2 regions of the Agrobacterium sp. NPDC090273 genome follow, and region 1 is predicted to be linked to the other one. Evidence: riboswitches for the same ligand, from Rfam matches in the RefSeq annotation. Region 1 holds a riboswitch; the other holds the start of a gene.

Region 1 (7,196 bases):
GAGGAAACAACCGACGTGCCCGACCGAGATTACCGCCGTGACGGATCGCAGGTTGCGCCTTTTCTGGTACGTTGTCGCCCATGTTCCTTGCTCTCGCTTTTTTATCGCTCGTGATTGAACGTCTGACGGGATACCCGGACTGGCTTTTCAAGCGCGTCGGTCATCCCGTCACCTGGATGGGTTCGCTTATCGCCCTCCTCGACAAAAAATGGAACCGGGAAGAAGACGCATTTTCACAGCGCAAGATGGCGGGTTTGATGGCGTTGGCCGTTTTCCTCGGTAGCACGATGCTTGTCGCATGGATTGCCCAGTCGACCTTGTTACTTATGCCGCTTGGTCTTTTGCTTGTTGCGATCGTGGGTGCATCCCTTCCCGCGCAAAAGAGCCTTGAGCAGCATGTCGCAGCCGTTGCGACAGCCCTTGAGCAAGAGGGGCTTGAAGGTGGGCGCAAGGCCGTTTCGATGATTGTCGGGCGTGATCCCGAGAAGCTGGATGAGGCAGCGGTATGCCGTGCAGCGATTGAAAGCCTGGCAGAAAACTTTTCGGATGGTGTTGTGGCTCCCGCCTTCTGGCTTGCCATGCTCGGCTTGCCGGGCGGGGCGGGATACAAGGCGATCAATACGGCAGACAGTATGATCGGGCATCGATCCTCACGCCATGAAGCATTCGGCTGGGCGTCAGCCCGGCTAGACGATCTCGTCAACTTGCCAGCCTCACGACTGAGCGGCCTTCTGTTTGTCGTGGCTGCATTTTTTGTGAAAGGTGCCTCGCCTCGCCAGGCGATCCGTGCTGTTTTCCGCGATGCTCGCCATCATCGTTCTCCCAATGCCGGGTGGCCGGAGGCCGCGCTTGCCGGTGCGCTCGGTTTTGCGCTTGCCGGGCCACGTTCCTATGGGGGGCAGATGATCGAGGCTCGCTTCATGGGCGACGGCGGGAGACGTGATCTGACAGCGTCGGATATTCGCCAGGCTCTGCTTTTGGCTCGCATTGCGGATGGACTGTTGATCAGCCTGTTTGGCGTGCTTGCGCTTGCTATCGCGCTATAGCAAGCAATGCGTCGAGATCGAGATGGGTTTCCATGTGCTCAGCCAGCCGGTCGAGCACCGCATCGACGTCGGCTTCGTAGTTCAAGTGGGAACTTTCCGTTCCCAATCGCTGCAGCCAGACACTTCTTTGTGCATCATCGGCAAAAAGACCGTGAATATAGGTGCCGAAGACCCGTCCATCAGATGAGATTGCACCTTCGGTATGATTGCCGATTTTCGAAAAAGACCGTGTGCAGTCGGCTCCATATGTTTGTCCGACATGCATTTCATAGCCGGTGAACGATGTTCCATCGAAGCTGGTCCCTTGCACGGACACCAATCTCTTGTCGTCGGTAAGGGTCGTTGCGACATCAAGCAATCCAAGACCCTCGACCGTGGCCGGAGGGCCTTCGATGCCGTCAGGGTCTGAGACCATTTTGCCGAGCATCTGATAGCCACCGCACAGCCCAAGCACCATGCCGCCACGGCGCAGATGAGCCCTGATGTCGATATCAAGCCCGGATGTCTTCAGAGCGTTCAGGTCTGCGATGGTGGATTTTGACCCACAGAGCAGGACTAGCGCGCAGTCGCCGGGAATTGCTTGGCCCGGCCGGATGCGGACCAGTTCGACATCCGGCTCCATGTCCAGGGGGTCGAGATCGTCGAAGTTTGAAATATGCGGCAGGATCGGAACCGCAACGCGGATTTTTGCACCGTTTTTGGCGGTCTGGACATTGGAGAGGCCGAGCGCATCTTCCGCCGGCAGACGAGCGGCGTCGGGAAAATGCGGAAGAAGGCCGACGGTTTGCCATCCCGTTTTGGCAGCGATGATCCGCATGCCTTCGTCGAACAATGAAGGATCGCCGCGAAAACGGTTGACAATGAAGCCTTCTATCATCGCGGCATCGGCGTCATCCAGCACCGCACTGGTGCCGACCAAGCTCGCGATGACGCCACCCCGGTCAATGTCGCCGATCAGGATGACCGGTACATCGGCGGCACGGGAAAAACCCATATTTGCAATGTCGTTGGCACGCAGATTGATTTCTGAAGCGCTGCCGGCACCTTCCACCAGAACCAGATCGGCTTTTTGCTTCAGCAACTCGAAACTTTCCAGGACCTTCGGCATCAAACCCGCCTTGAGGCCCTGATATTCTGCGGCTTTTGCGTTGCCGGCGATCTTCCCTTGCACGATTACCTGCGCCCCGGTCTCGCTTTGCGGTTTCAGCAGGACGGGGTTCATGTGAACCGACAGCGCGACGCCCGCGGCACGCGCTTGCAGGGCCTGCGCACGGCCGATTTCACCGCCATCCGCCGTAACTGCCGCATTGTTTGACATGTTCTGCGGCTTGAAGGGCATGACGCTCAGGCCGCGCTTGACGAAGGCACGTGCCAGCCCCGCCACCATCAGCGATTTCCCGACATCGGAGCCGGTTCCCTGAAACATAAGGGCGCGTGCAGTCATGGATCAGAACTCGATTCCCGCCTGCGCCTTCACGCCCGCCTTGAAGTGATGTTTGACGAGGCTCATTTCCGTGACCATATCGGCGGCCTCGATCAGGGCTGGCTTGGCGTTACGGCCGGTGACGATGACATGCAAATCAGTCCGGCGTTTCTCAAGCGTTGCAATGACCTCTTCCAGAGGCAGGTAGTCGTAGCGCAGTGCGATGTTGAGTTCATCCAGGATCAAAAGACCGATGCTTTCATCGGCCATCAGGGTCTTGGCCTCTTCCCATGCCTTGGTTGCCGCGGCGACATCGCGCTTCAGATCCTGCGTGTCCCATGTGAAACCTTCGCCCATGGTTCGCCACTCCACCTTGTCGCCAAACAGGCTCAGTGCTTGCTGCTCACCGGTCGACCATGCGCCCTTGATGAACTGCACGACGCCGACACGCCTGCCATTTCCGAGCATGCGCAAGGCGAGCCCGAACGCCGCCGTCGATTTACCCTTGCCGGGGCCGGTATTGACCATCAGCAGACCTTTTTCGACCGTCTTTTCAGCAACTTCGGCATCCTGCACCGCTTTACGGTTCACCATCTTCTGCCGGTGTCGCTCGGCTTCGGCGTCGTTGATTTCGCGGTTCATCATGCATGTCCCTGTTTTTCGGCAGCGCGTGTGAACACCTCGCCGTGGAAGCGGCGACTATACCCAATTTGCCGCACCCGGCAATCCGCTGGCAGGGACAGCATGGCATTGACCGCAAAAGGCGTTCAGCCTAAGTGTATCGAGCAAACGGTCTTTTTCCGGCAACGGGGAAAGCTAAGAGGGAACACGGTTCAAGCCCCGTTGGGTCAATCCGTGGCTGCCCCCGCAACTGTAAGCGGTAAGCCCACACCGTGAAGCCACTGGACCGAACATGTCCGGGAAGGCGGTGTCAAACGGGTATCGATCAAGCCGCGAGCCAGGAGACCTGCCGTTCACGCAAAAACGTCTGCCGGGCGGGGTGCTCCGGCCAGCCGCTGAAATCGAACGAGCCGCCTTGCCTGGCAAGCGTGCCGTTTTCGAGATGCGCACCCCGAAAAGTTTTAAGGCGCGGAAAGCGAAAACGGTTTGGATATCGCAGTCACATCCTCATGCACCAAAGATGGGTTGGAAAACGATGACGTTTCCGGCGTGGTCGTGTTTGTGTGCCGCAGTTGTCGTGATGCCAGCGATCCAGATCTCGATCCCCGTCCCGGTTCCATCCTGGCGGAACGTGCAGCCGAAAAGGCGCACAACGCGGGTATCGAGGTGCGAAGCGTCAATTGTCTTGCCAATTGCAAGCGTGGGCTGAGCGCTGTTTTACGTGGCGCCGATGGCTGGTCTTATGTGTTTGGCGGACTGACGCCCGACAATGCCGAGGATTTGCTTGTTGGCGCTCGCCTGCTGGCCACTGCGCCGGACGGGCTGATGCCCTGGCGCGGCCGTCCAGATAGTTTGAAGCGCGGCATGGTCGCGCGTATTCCCCCATTCGATTTTACCGAGGAGATGAAATGAGCACCCTTCTGGATCGCGTTCCCTGCACCATCGTTACCGGTTTTCTGGGGGCCGGAAAAACAACGCTTCTGCGTGGCCTTCTCGAAAAACTCGACGGGAAACGTCTTGCCATTATCGTCAATGAATTCGGTGATGTCGGCATCGATGGCGAAATTCTCAAGGGTTGCGGTATCGAGAGCTGCCCGGAAGAAAACATTGTCGAACTGGCCAATGGCTGCATCTGCTGCACAGTGGCCGATGACTTCCAGCCAGCGATCGAGCAGATTCTCAGCCGCCAGCCGAAGGTCGAGCACATTCTGATCGAGACTTCGGGTCTGGCACTGCCAAAGCCGCTTGTTCAGGCTTTCCAGTGGCCGGCGATCAAAAGCCGTGTCACGGTTGATGCCGTTATTGCTGTCGTGGACGGCGCAGCTCTGGCTGAAGGCCAGGTCGCACACGACATGGAGGCTCTTTCCGCACAGCGGCAGGCCGATGAAGCGCTTGATCACGATGATCCCGTTGAAGAGGTTTTCGAAGATCAGGTTGCCTGTGCCGATCTCATCGTCATGACCAAGGCCGATCTGCTTGACGCTGCCGGTCTTGAAAAGGCCAAAGCCCACGTCTCGGAACATCTGCCGAAGGCTGCTAAGATCGTCGTCGCGTCGAACGGCGCCGTTGATCCTGCCGTGCTGATTGGCCTCGGCCTTGCGGTTGAAGAGGATATCGAAAACCGTCATACGCATCACGATGAAGAACACGATCACGATCACGACGATTTCGACAGTTTCGTTATCGACCTGCCTGCGGTGACCGATCCGGAAGCCCTCGCCGTCCGCATCGCCGAAACGGCTGCAGCGGAAAACGTCCTTCGTATCAAAGGCTTCATCGAGGTTTCGGCCAAGCCGATGCGTCTTCAGGTGCAGGCGGTCGGAAGCCGCGTCAATCACTACTACGACCGGCCGTGGGCGCCCGGTGAGACGCGGCGCAGCCGACTGGTCGTCATCGGTGAAAAAGGCCTGAACCGCGAGAAGATCGAACAGATGCTGGCTGCCTGACAATGCATATCCTTGCCACGACATCGTCGTCTCTGGACGACCTGATCGAGCCGGTTGATCTCAACCAGCCGCAGGCAGATGTCGTGGTTTTGTCCTTTTCGGCCAGCGATCTCGCTTGTCTGGAACGGGCATGGCGGGAGGATCAGGCACGCCCTATTCTCGTTACCGCCAATCTTTCGGAGCTTCGCCACCCCATGTCGGTCGATCTTTGGATCGAGAAGACCGCAGAACACGCAAAGCTTATCCTTATCCGGATTCTGGGTGGTGCGTATCGCTGGCGGTATGGCGTGGATCAGCTTGCGCAGATGGCGCGACGGCGCGGTGTGAAGCTTGCGCTTCTGCCCGGCGAATGCAGCGAGCGCGACGAAAAGCTGGAAGCGGCTTCAACGATCGACCAGTCGACACTTGCTGCGATCCTCTCCTTCTTCCGCGAAGGAGGGTCGGAGAACATGGAGCGTCTCGCCAGCGGATTGGCGGCGCTCTCAGGCGGTTACAACTGGCCGCAAGTTGAACCTGTTCCCCTGCCAAAGACCGGCTTTTATCGGCCGGGTGAGGGCTTCGTTGCTGAAAAACGGGCGACGGAGGATTTTGGCGTCAATGCTCCAGTCCTGCCCATCCTGTTTTATCGCTCAATGCTGCTGGCGTCCGATGTCGCGCCCATCGACGCATTGTTTGCATCCTTGAAGGCGCGGGGTTTCGCGCCGTTGCCAATCTTTGTCAGCGGTCTGAAGGATGCGGATGCGGCGGGTTTTCTGGAGCGTGTGCTTCCCGGCTTGAAACCGGCTGCCATTATTGCTGCTACGGCGTTTGCCAGTCAGGTCGATGACCATGGAAAAACCCTGTTCGATCGATTGGGATTGCCGGTCTTTCAGGTCATCATGGCAACAACCCGGCGTGACGGTTGGGCGGACAATAGCCGTGGCCTAAACCCTTCCGATCTTGCCATGCACGTCGTGCTCCCGGAGCTGGATGGCCGGATTCTTGCCGGTGTGATCTCATTCAAGCAGCCCGGTACGCAGGGTAACTCAGCCCTCATCAATGTGCCTGAGTCAGACCGCATCCTGCAGGTGACGAACCGCATTGCAGCCTTCCTGCGATTGAAACAGACACCGCGTCAGGAGCGTCGTATTGTTGTTCTGATGCCCGATTATCCAGGTGCGGCACCCGGACGAACCGGATATGCCGTCGGGCTCGATGTGCCACAAAGCGTTCTGGAAATGCTGCGCGACCTGAATGCTGCGGGATATTCGGTCTCGGAAATTCCAGAAACGGCGCGTGCCTTGCTCGATCGCGTCGAACAGGGGCATGTGCAGATCGATTGTTCTGCCTACGCGGATTTTCGCGCTGCATTTCCGGCAGAGGTGAGTGATGCACTGGAGGCGACGTGGGGTCCTGCCGAGGAGGACGATGCTGTCCGCGCGGGGGCATTCCGCTTTCGTGCCGCGACGTTTGGTTCCGTCACGGTGGCTCTCGCCCCTGATCGCGGCCGTAACGAAGATCGCCGCGTGGATTATCACGATCCTGCACTGCCACCGCGTCATGCACTGGCGGCATTCGGTGCGTGGATGCAAAGGGAAGTCGATGCCCACGCCGTCGTCCATGTCGGCGCGCATGGCACACTGGAATGGCTTCCCGGCAAGACGGTTGCTCTGTCGCGAGCCTGCTTTCCGGAGGTCGTTGCCGGGGCTTTGCCAGTCATCTATCCGTTTATCGTTTCCAATCCCGGCGAGGCGGCGGTCGCCAAACGCCGTATCGCCGCTGTTACCATCGGTCACATCCCGCCGGTGCTTGTTGATGCCGGCCTCTCGGCGGATCAGACGGCACTCGAACAGCTTGTGGATGAATATGCCCAGGCGGACGGGCTGGATCGCCGCCGCCGTGATCGATTGGCGAAACTGATTGTGGAGAAAGCACGTGAGACAGGTCTGGCGGCCGACGCAGGCGTCGGTACTCAAGACGACGCAGACACTGCCCTGTCTCGTATTGACGCCTTTCTCTGTGACCTGAAGGATTTTGCCATCAAGGATGGCCAGCATGTTTTCGGACGCAGTGCTGCGGGTGATGTTGATCCTTTGAGGCTACAAAGTGCCGCGTCGGAAAAGACGGCACTGCTTGCAGCTCTGGATGGTCTACACATTCCTCCGGGCCCTTCCGGTGCGC
Region 2 (7,196 bases), on a different contig from region 1:
TCCTGCTTGCACGGATTTAGAATGCCACACCGAATTAATAATTCAATCGGATTTATTTATTGACAGAGTTTGCCTTTGATGGTTCCATTTGTTTCAGCGATTGTCAGTCTCGGAGGAGACGGGATCGTCGGGCTGCCGCAAAGGCGCCCACTTGTTCATTTGGGAGGATTAAATGAAGACCACTGTTTCCGCTCTTTTGGGCGCGCTTGCGCTTGGCGTTTCTTTTGCCTCGGTCGCTTCTGCCGCCGACACGTCGGTGTGCCTCATCACCAAAACGGATACCAACCCCTTCTTCGTTAAGATGAAAGAAGGTGCTACGGCCAAGGCCAAAGAGCTTGGCGTGACCCTGAAGTCCTACGCCGGCAAGATCGATGGCGATTCCGAAAGCCAGGTCGCCGCGATCGAAACCTGCATCGCGGACGGCGCAAAGGGTATTTTGATCACCGCTTCCGATACCAAGGGTATTGTTCCGGCTGTCCAGAAGGCGCGCGATGCCGGCCTGCTGGTGATCGCCCTCGATACACCTCTTGAACCAATTGATGCTGCCGATTCGACCTTTGCAACTGACAACCTTCTGGCTGGCGAATTGATCGGCAAATGGGCCGCCGGTACGCTCGGCGACAAGGCAAAGGATGCGAAGATCGCTTTCTTGAATCTCACCCCCTCTCAGCCCACAGTGGACGTCCTGCGAAACCAGGGCTTCATGAAGGGCTTTGGCATCGACGTGAAGGACATCAACAAGATTGGCGATGAAGACGATCCGCGTATCGTTGGCCATGACGTTACCAACGGCAATGAAGAGGGTGGACGAGCAGCAATGGAAAACATGCTGCAGAAAGATCCGACCCTGAACGTTGTCCACACGATCAATGAACCTGCGGCCGCCGGCGCTTATGAAGCTTTGAAGGCAGTCGGTCGTGAAAAGGATGTGTTGATCGTTTCGGTTGACGGCGGCTGCCCGGGCGTCAAGAACGTCGCCGAAGGTGTGATCGGAGCCACGTCACAGCAATATCCGTTGATGATGGCAGCCCTTGGCGTCGAAGCCGTGAAGAAGTTCGCTGACACGGGTGAAAAGCCAAAGCCCACGGAAGGCAAGGATTTCTTCGATACCGGCGTGACGCTGGTGACCGACAAGCCCGTCAAAGGTCTTGATTCGATCGACACGAAGGACGGCCTGGGCAAGTGCTGGGGTTGATACCCGGATACTGAAATCTGCGAGGGGGCCTCTCGCCCCCTTGTTCAGTCATGAACCCGCCGCATCATGTTCGGGCGAGCGGGACACAAAACAGACGAGCGTGATCGGGAGGAACATTCATGAGCGATCAGCCGGCGCGTGCTCAGCCGCACAATGAATTCGAAAAGGTGCTTTCAGGGAGCTCGACGCAAGTTGCGGCTTTCGATACGCACGACAAAACTCCTCTGGAGAAGCTTCAGCACTTTCTGCATTCCAGTCCGGCGGCCGTGCCGCTGATCGTGCTGGTGATCTCGTTGATTGTCTTCGGAGCAATCCTCGGCGGAAAGTTCTTCTCTGCCTTTTCGCTGACCCTCATTCTTCAGCAGGTCGCCATCGTCGGTATCGTCGGCGCTGCGCAATCTCTGGTGATCCTGACCGCCGGTATCGATCTCTCGGTCGGCGCGATCATGGTCTTGTCTTCCGTCGTCATGGGACAATTTGCGTTCCGCTACGGTCTGCCAGCGGAACTCGCCATCCTGTGCGGATTTGCTGTCGGTGCGCTCTGCGGCTTCATCAACGGTCTTCTCGTCTCGAGAATGCGCCTGCCACCCTTTATCGTCACTCTCGGCATGTGGCAGATCGTTCTTGCCGGCAATTTCCTTTACTCGGCCAACGAGACGATCCGGGCACAGGATATCGCGCAACAGGCACCCATTCTGCAGTTCTTCGGTCAGAACGTTCGCTTCGGTAATGCGGTGTTCACCTATGGCGTTATTGCCATGGTCCTGCTGGTCGCACTCCTCTGGTACGTGCTCAACCACACCGCTTGGGGGCGCCATCTCTACGCCGTTGGCGATGATCCGGATGCTGCTGAGCTTGCCGGTGTCAACGTCAAGCGCATGCTGACAACAGTTTACACTCTCTCAGGCCTCATCTGTGCTTTCGCCGGTTGGGCGCTGATTGGCCGCATCGGCTCCGTTTCTCCGACTGCTGGCCAGTTTGCGAATATTGAATCCATCACAGCGGTGGTGATCGGTGGCCTCTCCTTGTTTGGTGGTCGTGGATCCATCCTTGGAATGCTCTTCGGCGCCTTGATTGTCGGTGTCTTCTCGCTCGGCTTGCGTCTCATTGGCACCGATCCCCAATGGACCTATCTGTTGATCGGCGTCCTCATCATCCTGGCTGTCGCAATCGACCAGTGGATCAGAAAGGTAGCAGGCTGATGACAAAAGAACCGATACTCACGGCACGCAGCCTCGTTAAGCGTTATGGCCGCGTCACCGCCCTGGATCAGGCTGATTTTGATCTCTATCCGGGTGAAATCCTCGCGGTCATCGGCGATAACGGTGCAGGAAAGTCATCGCTGATCAAGGCTATTTCCGGTGCAATCACGCCGGATGAGGGGGAAATCCAGCTCGAAGGTCAGACTGTGCAGTTCCGCTCGCCCATCGAGGCGCGCAAGGCTGGCATCGAAACGGTCTATCAAAACCTTGCATTGTCCCCCGCACTTTCCATAGCCGACAATATGTTCCTCGGGCGCGAGATCCGTAAGTCAGGCATTCGTGGAAGCTTGTTTCGCGCGCTGGATCGCCCGGCCATGGAAAAATTCGCGCGTGACAAGCTGTCCGAACTTGGTTTGATGACGATCCAGAATATCAATCAGGCGGTTGAAACGCTGTCTGGTGGTCAGCGGCAGGGGGTTGCGGTGGCGCGCGCAGCCGCTTTTGGTTCGAAGGTTGTCATTCTCGATGAGCCGACGGCCGCCCTCGGCGTCAAGGAAAGTCGCAGAGTGCTGGAACTGATACTCGATGTCCGTTCCAGAGGGCTTCCGATCGTGCTCATTTCACATAATATGCCGCATGTTTTCGAGGTGGCTGATCGCATTCATATTCATCGCCTCGGCCGACGCCTGTGCGTCATCAATCCGAAGGAGTATTCGATGTCTGATGCCGTCGCCTTCATGACTGGCGCCAAAGAGCCGCCGCGGGAAACCCTGGCTGCATGACATTGAAACTTGAAACGATCGTTGAAGAGGTCCTTCAACGGGCCGGAGACAAACCCCGATTTATCGTTGCTATTGCCGGTCCCCCTGGGGCCGGCAAATCGACATTGGCTGAGGCCTTGTGCAGCGCTCTGATCGCGAAAGGCGAGATGGCTGCCGTGTTGCCGATGGACGGCTTCCATATGGACAATGGTATCCTGGAAGAGCGCAGCCTTCTTGCAAGAAAAGGTGCGCCGGAGACCTTTGATGTCCGTGGCTTCCTGGATATTGTTTCCGCCGTTCGCAAAAACGACGAGGAAGTTCTCGTCCCCGTTTTCGATCGCTCCAGGGAAATAGCCATCGCGTCCGCGCGCGCCATCTCACCGGAAACCCGTTTCATTTTGGCGGAAGGTAATTACCTGCTTCTCAATGAAGAGCCATGGACACGGCTGACGGACAGTTTTGATATGAGCGTTTTCGTCGGTCCGTCCGTGGCGGTGCTCGAAGAGCGCCTTCGCAACAGATGGATCGGTTACGGTTTGAACGAAAGCCAGATCGCAGCCAAGCTGTTTGAAAACGATCTTCCGAATGGAAGACGGGTGATCGGATCTTCACGCCCTGCAGATATCCACATCGATATCTGGGAGTGACTGTACTCCCATAAGGGTGGAACAGCCTGAAATATAGCCGTTATAAGAATTTGCTAACCATAGGGTGAATCTTTTTGATCCACCATGGCGGGGATTTGCACGTCTATCCGTTGACGGAAAAGATTCATGATATACTATATGTGGTGTTCAAGGTTCTCTCGATTCGCAAGGATTGGGAGCTAAGACGGGAATTCGGTGCGAGACGCCATGACGGCGAAACAATCCCGAGGCTGCCCCCGCAACTGTAAGCGGTGAGCGTCGTTCCATATTGTGCCACTGGGGTTTACGCTCTGGGAAGGTTGGAGCTGATGTTTAGACCCGCAAGCCAGGAGACCTGCCTTGAGCGTGTACGTCCACGGGCGGGGTGTCCGGAAGGAGGGTGTTGGCGCAAATGACTTGCGCACGCCGTTTTCCTGTATCCCGCAGAGATCAACTTCGGGGTGAAGTCATGCCATCGTATTTTTATAGTTTCCTGCGCTCGTCGGCGTAGGTTTTGGTTCGTCGCGGCATAGCCGCTCCAATTCATCAATGAACCCACCCGCCTGATGGTAATGAGCCGTCGGGACCGTTCGGCTGCGCGTATGAGCAGCTTTGAAAGAGGACACCATGACCGTCACCGTTTACAGCAAACCCGCCTGCGTTCAGTGCACAGCAACCTATCGCGCGCTTGATCGCATCGGAGTCAGCTACGAAATCATCGATATTTCGGAGGATGCGGATGCCCTCGATCACGTCAGGGGGCTGGGTTACATGCAGGTTCCGGTCGTCATTGCCGGCGAGCGCCATTGGGCCGGTTTTCGCCCCGATATGATCAGCGCAATTTCCTGAGAGAGGTCGATGGGACTGATCGTCTATTATTCCAGCCGATCCGAAAACACCCATCGCTTCGTTCAGAAACTGGGTGGCCAGGCGCTCAGGCTACCTATCGGAACCGATGACGAAACCCTGCTCGTGTCGGAACCCTATGTCCTCGTCACCCCCACCTATGGGGGAGGCGGGACCAAAGGGGCTGTTCCGAAACCCGTAATCCGGTTTCTGAACGAGCCAGCCAATCGAAACCTCATTCGCGGCGTCATTGCTGCGGGAAACACGAATTTTGGCGCGGCATTCGCCTCGGCTGGAGAGATCGTCTCGCGCAAATGCGCGGTTCCCTTTCTCTACCGCTTCGAGCTTCTCGGGACCGAGGAGGATGTCGCCAACGTCACTCATGGATTGGAACGATTTTGGACACGCTGACTTCTGACGTCCTTCGGGACAAGAGCACAAAACAGCCAGTTTCCGTTACCGCGAAACCGCTGGATACAGCGCTTGATTATCACGCGCTGAATGCCATGCTCAATCTCTACGACGAGAACGGCAAGATCCAGCTCGACAAGGATCGGCAGGCTGCGAAACAGTACTTTTTGCAGCACGTCAATCAGAACACCGTCTTCTTCCATAACCTCAGGGAGAAGCTCGATTATCTCGTGACGGAAGGCTATTACGAGCAGGAGGTGCTCGATCAGTATTCGTTCAACTTCGTCTGCGATCTTTTCGACCACGCCTATGCCAGGAAGTTCCGTTTCCCGACCTTCCTTGGCGCCTTCAAATATTACACCTCCTACACACTGAAGACGTTCGACGGCAAACGTTACCTCGAGCGTTATGAGGACCGCATTTGCATGGTTGCGCTGGCGCTGGCCCGTGGCAACGAGTCGCTGGCTCGCGATATGGTCGATGAGATCATTTCGGGCCGCTTCCAGCCTGCGACCCCAACCTTTCTGAATGCCGGCAAAAAACAGCGTGGCGAACTTGTCTCCTGCTTCCTGTTGCGCATCGAGGACAATATGGAGTCCATCGCGCGCGGCATCAATTCAGCGCTGCAATTGTCGAAACGCGGCGGCGGCGTGGCTTTGTCACTTACCAACCTTCGCGAGGCAGGCGCCCCGATCAAGCAGATCGAGAACCAGTCTTCAGGCGTTATTCCCGTCATGAAGCTTCTGGAGGATTCATTCTCTTATGCGAACCAGCTTGGCGCGCGGCAGGGAGCGGGGGCCGTCTATCTGAACGCCCACCACCCCGATATCATGCGGTTCCTCGATACAAAACGCGAAAACGCCGACGAGAAGATCCGTATCAAGACCCTCTCACTTGGCGTGGTCATACCTGACATCACATTCGAACTCGCCAAGAACAACGAAGATATGTACCTCTTTTCGCCTTATGACATCGAGCGTGTCTATGGTGTGCCGTTTACCGAAATCTCGGTCACGGAAAAATACTGTGAGATGGTAGCTGACAGTCGCATCAAGAAAAAGAAGATCAAGGCGCGCGACTTCTTCCAGGTGATTGCCGAAATCCAGTTCGAAAGCGGCTACCCCTACATCATGTTCGAAGACACGGTGAACAAGGCGAATCCGATTGCCGGGCGCATCACCATGAGCAACTTGTGCTCGGAGATTTTGCAGGTCAGTGACGCGAGCACCTACAATGCCGATTTGACGTATGATCATCTGGGCAAGGATATTTCGTGCAATCTCGGTTCGTTGAATATTGCCGCTGCTATGGATTCGGGTGATTTCGGCAAGACTATAGAGACATCGATCCGGGCGCTGACCGCCGTCTCTGACATGAGCAACATCACATCCGTCCCTTCTATTGCGAAGGGCAATGCCGACAGCCATGCGATCGGCCTCGGACAGATGAACCTTCATGGCTATCTTGCCCGCGAACGGATTTATTACGGTTCGGAAGAGGGCATCGATTTCACCAACATGTACTTCTACACGGTCACGTATCACGCCATTCGTGCTTCGAACCGGTTGGCAGTGGAGCGCGGCCAGAGCTTCAAGGGGTTTGAACACTCAAAATATGCGTCCGGCGACTATTTCGACAAATACACGCAAACGGAATGGAAGCCGGCGACCGAGAAAGTGGCAGGTCTGTTCGAAAAGACTGGCATTGCTATTCCGACGCAGGAGGATTGGCTGGCGCTGAAGCAGGCGGTGATGAGTTCGGGCCTCTATAACCAGAACCTTCAGGCAGTACCGCCTACCGGCTCCATTTCCTATATCAACCACTCGACCTCTTCTATTCACCCGATCGTCTCAAAGATCGAGATTCGCAAAGAGGGCAAGATTGGCCGTGTTTATTACCCGGCTGCCTATCTCTCAGATGACAATCTCGACTATTATCAGGATGCCTATGAGATCGGACCTGAAAAGATCATCGACACCTATGCTGCAGCAACGCAGCATGTCGATCAGGGGTTGTCGCTGACTCTGTTTTTTCGCGATACGGCGACCACCCGCGACATTAACCGGGCGCAGATCTATGCCTGGAAAAAGGGCATCAAGACAATCTACTACATCCGCCTTCGCCAAATGGCGCTGACCGGCACGGAAGTGCAGGG

Evidence for each region. Region 1 has a riboswitch for cobalamin ahead of ACIQT8_RS19665 (DUF1636 family protein). Riboswitches for the same ligand answer to the same signal wherever they lie in the genome.
Region 2: it holds a riboswitch for cobalamin, as region 1 does, so the genes downstream of both, nrdH (glutaredoxin-like protein NrdH) here and ACIQT8_RS19665 (DUF1636 family protein) in region 1, are expected to answer to the same signal.

The regions. Positions count from the first base shown of each region.
Region 1 covers NZ_JBIVYN010000007.1:285,125-292,320, reverse strand. Annotated here, with positions in the region: gene cobD (threonine-phosphate decarboxylase CobD) at 1-82, opposite strand, end outside; gene cbiB (adenosylcobinamide-phosphate synthase CbiB) at 81-1,046, shown strand; gene ACIQT8_RS19675 (cobyric acid synthase) at 1,033-2,490, opposite strand; gene cobO (cob(I)yrinic acid a,c-diamide adenosyltransferase) at 2,494-3,111, opposite strand; cobalamin riboswitch at 3,243-3,459, shown strand; gene ACIQT8_RS19665 (DUF1636 family protein) at 3,616-4,002, shown strand; gene cobW (cobalamin biosynthesis protein CobW) at 3,999-5,036, shown strand; gene cobN (cobaltochelatase subunit CobN) at 5,039-7,196, shown strand, end outside.
Region 2 covers NZ_JBIVYN010000005.1:433,893-441,088, reverse strand. Annotated here, with positions in the region: gene ACIQT8_RS16470 (sugar ABC transporter substrate-binding protein) at 173-1,195, shown strand; gene ACIQT8_RS16465 (ABC transporter permease) at 1,315-2,397, shown strand; gene ACIQT8_RS16460 (ATP-binding cassette domain-containing protein) at 2,397-3,179, shown strand; gene ACIQT8_RS16455 (nucleoside triphosphate hydrolase) at 3,176-3,805, shown strand; cobalamin riboswitch at 3,939-4,162, shown strand; gene nrdH (glutaredoxin-like protein NrdH) at 4,412-4,633, shown strand; gene nrdI (class Ib ribonucleoside-diphosphate reductase assembly flavoprotein NrdI) at 4,643-5,041, shown strand; gene nrdE (class 1b ribonucleoside-diphosphate reductase subunit alpha) at 5,029-7,196, shown strand, end outside.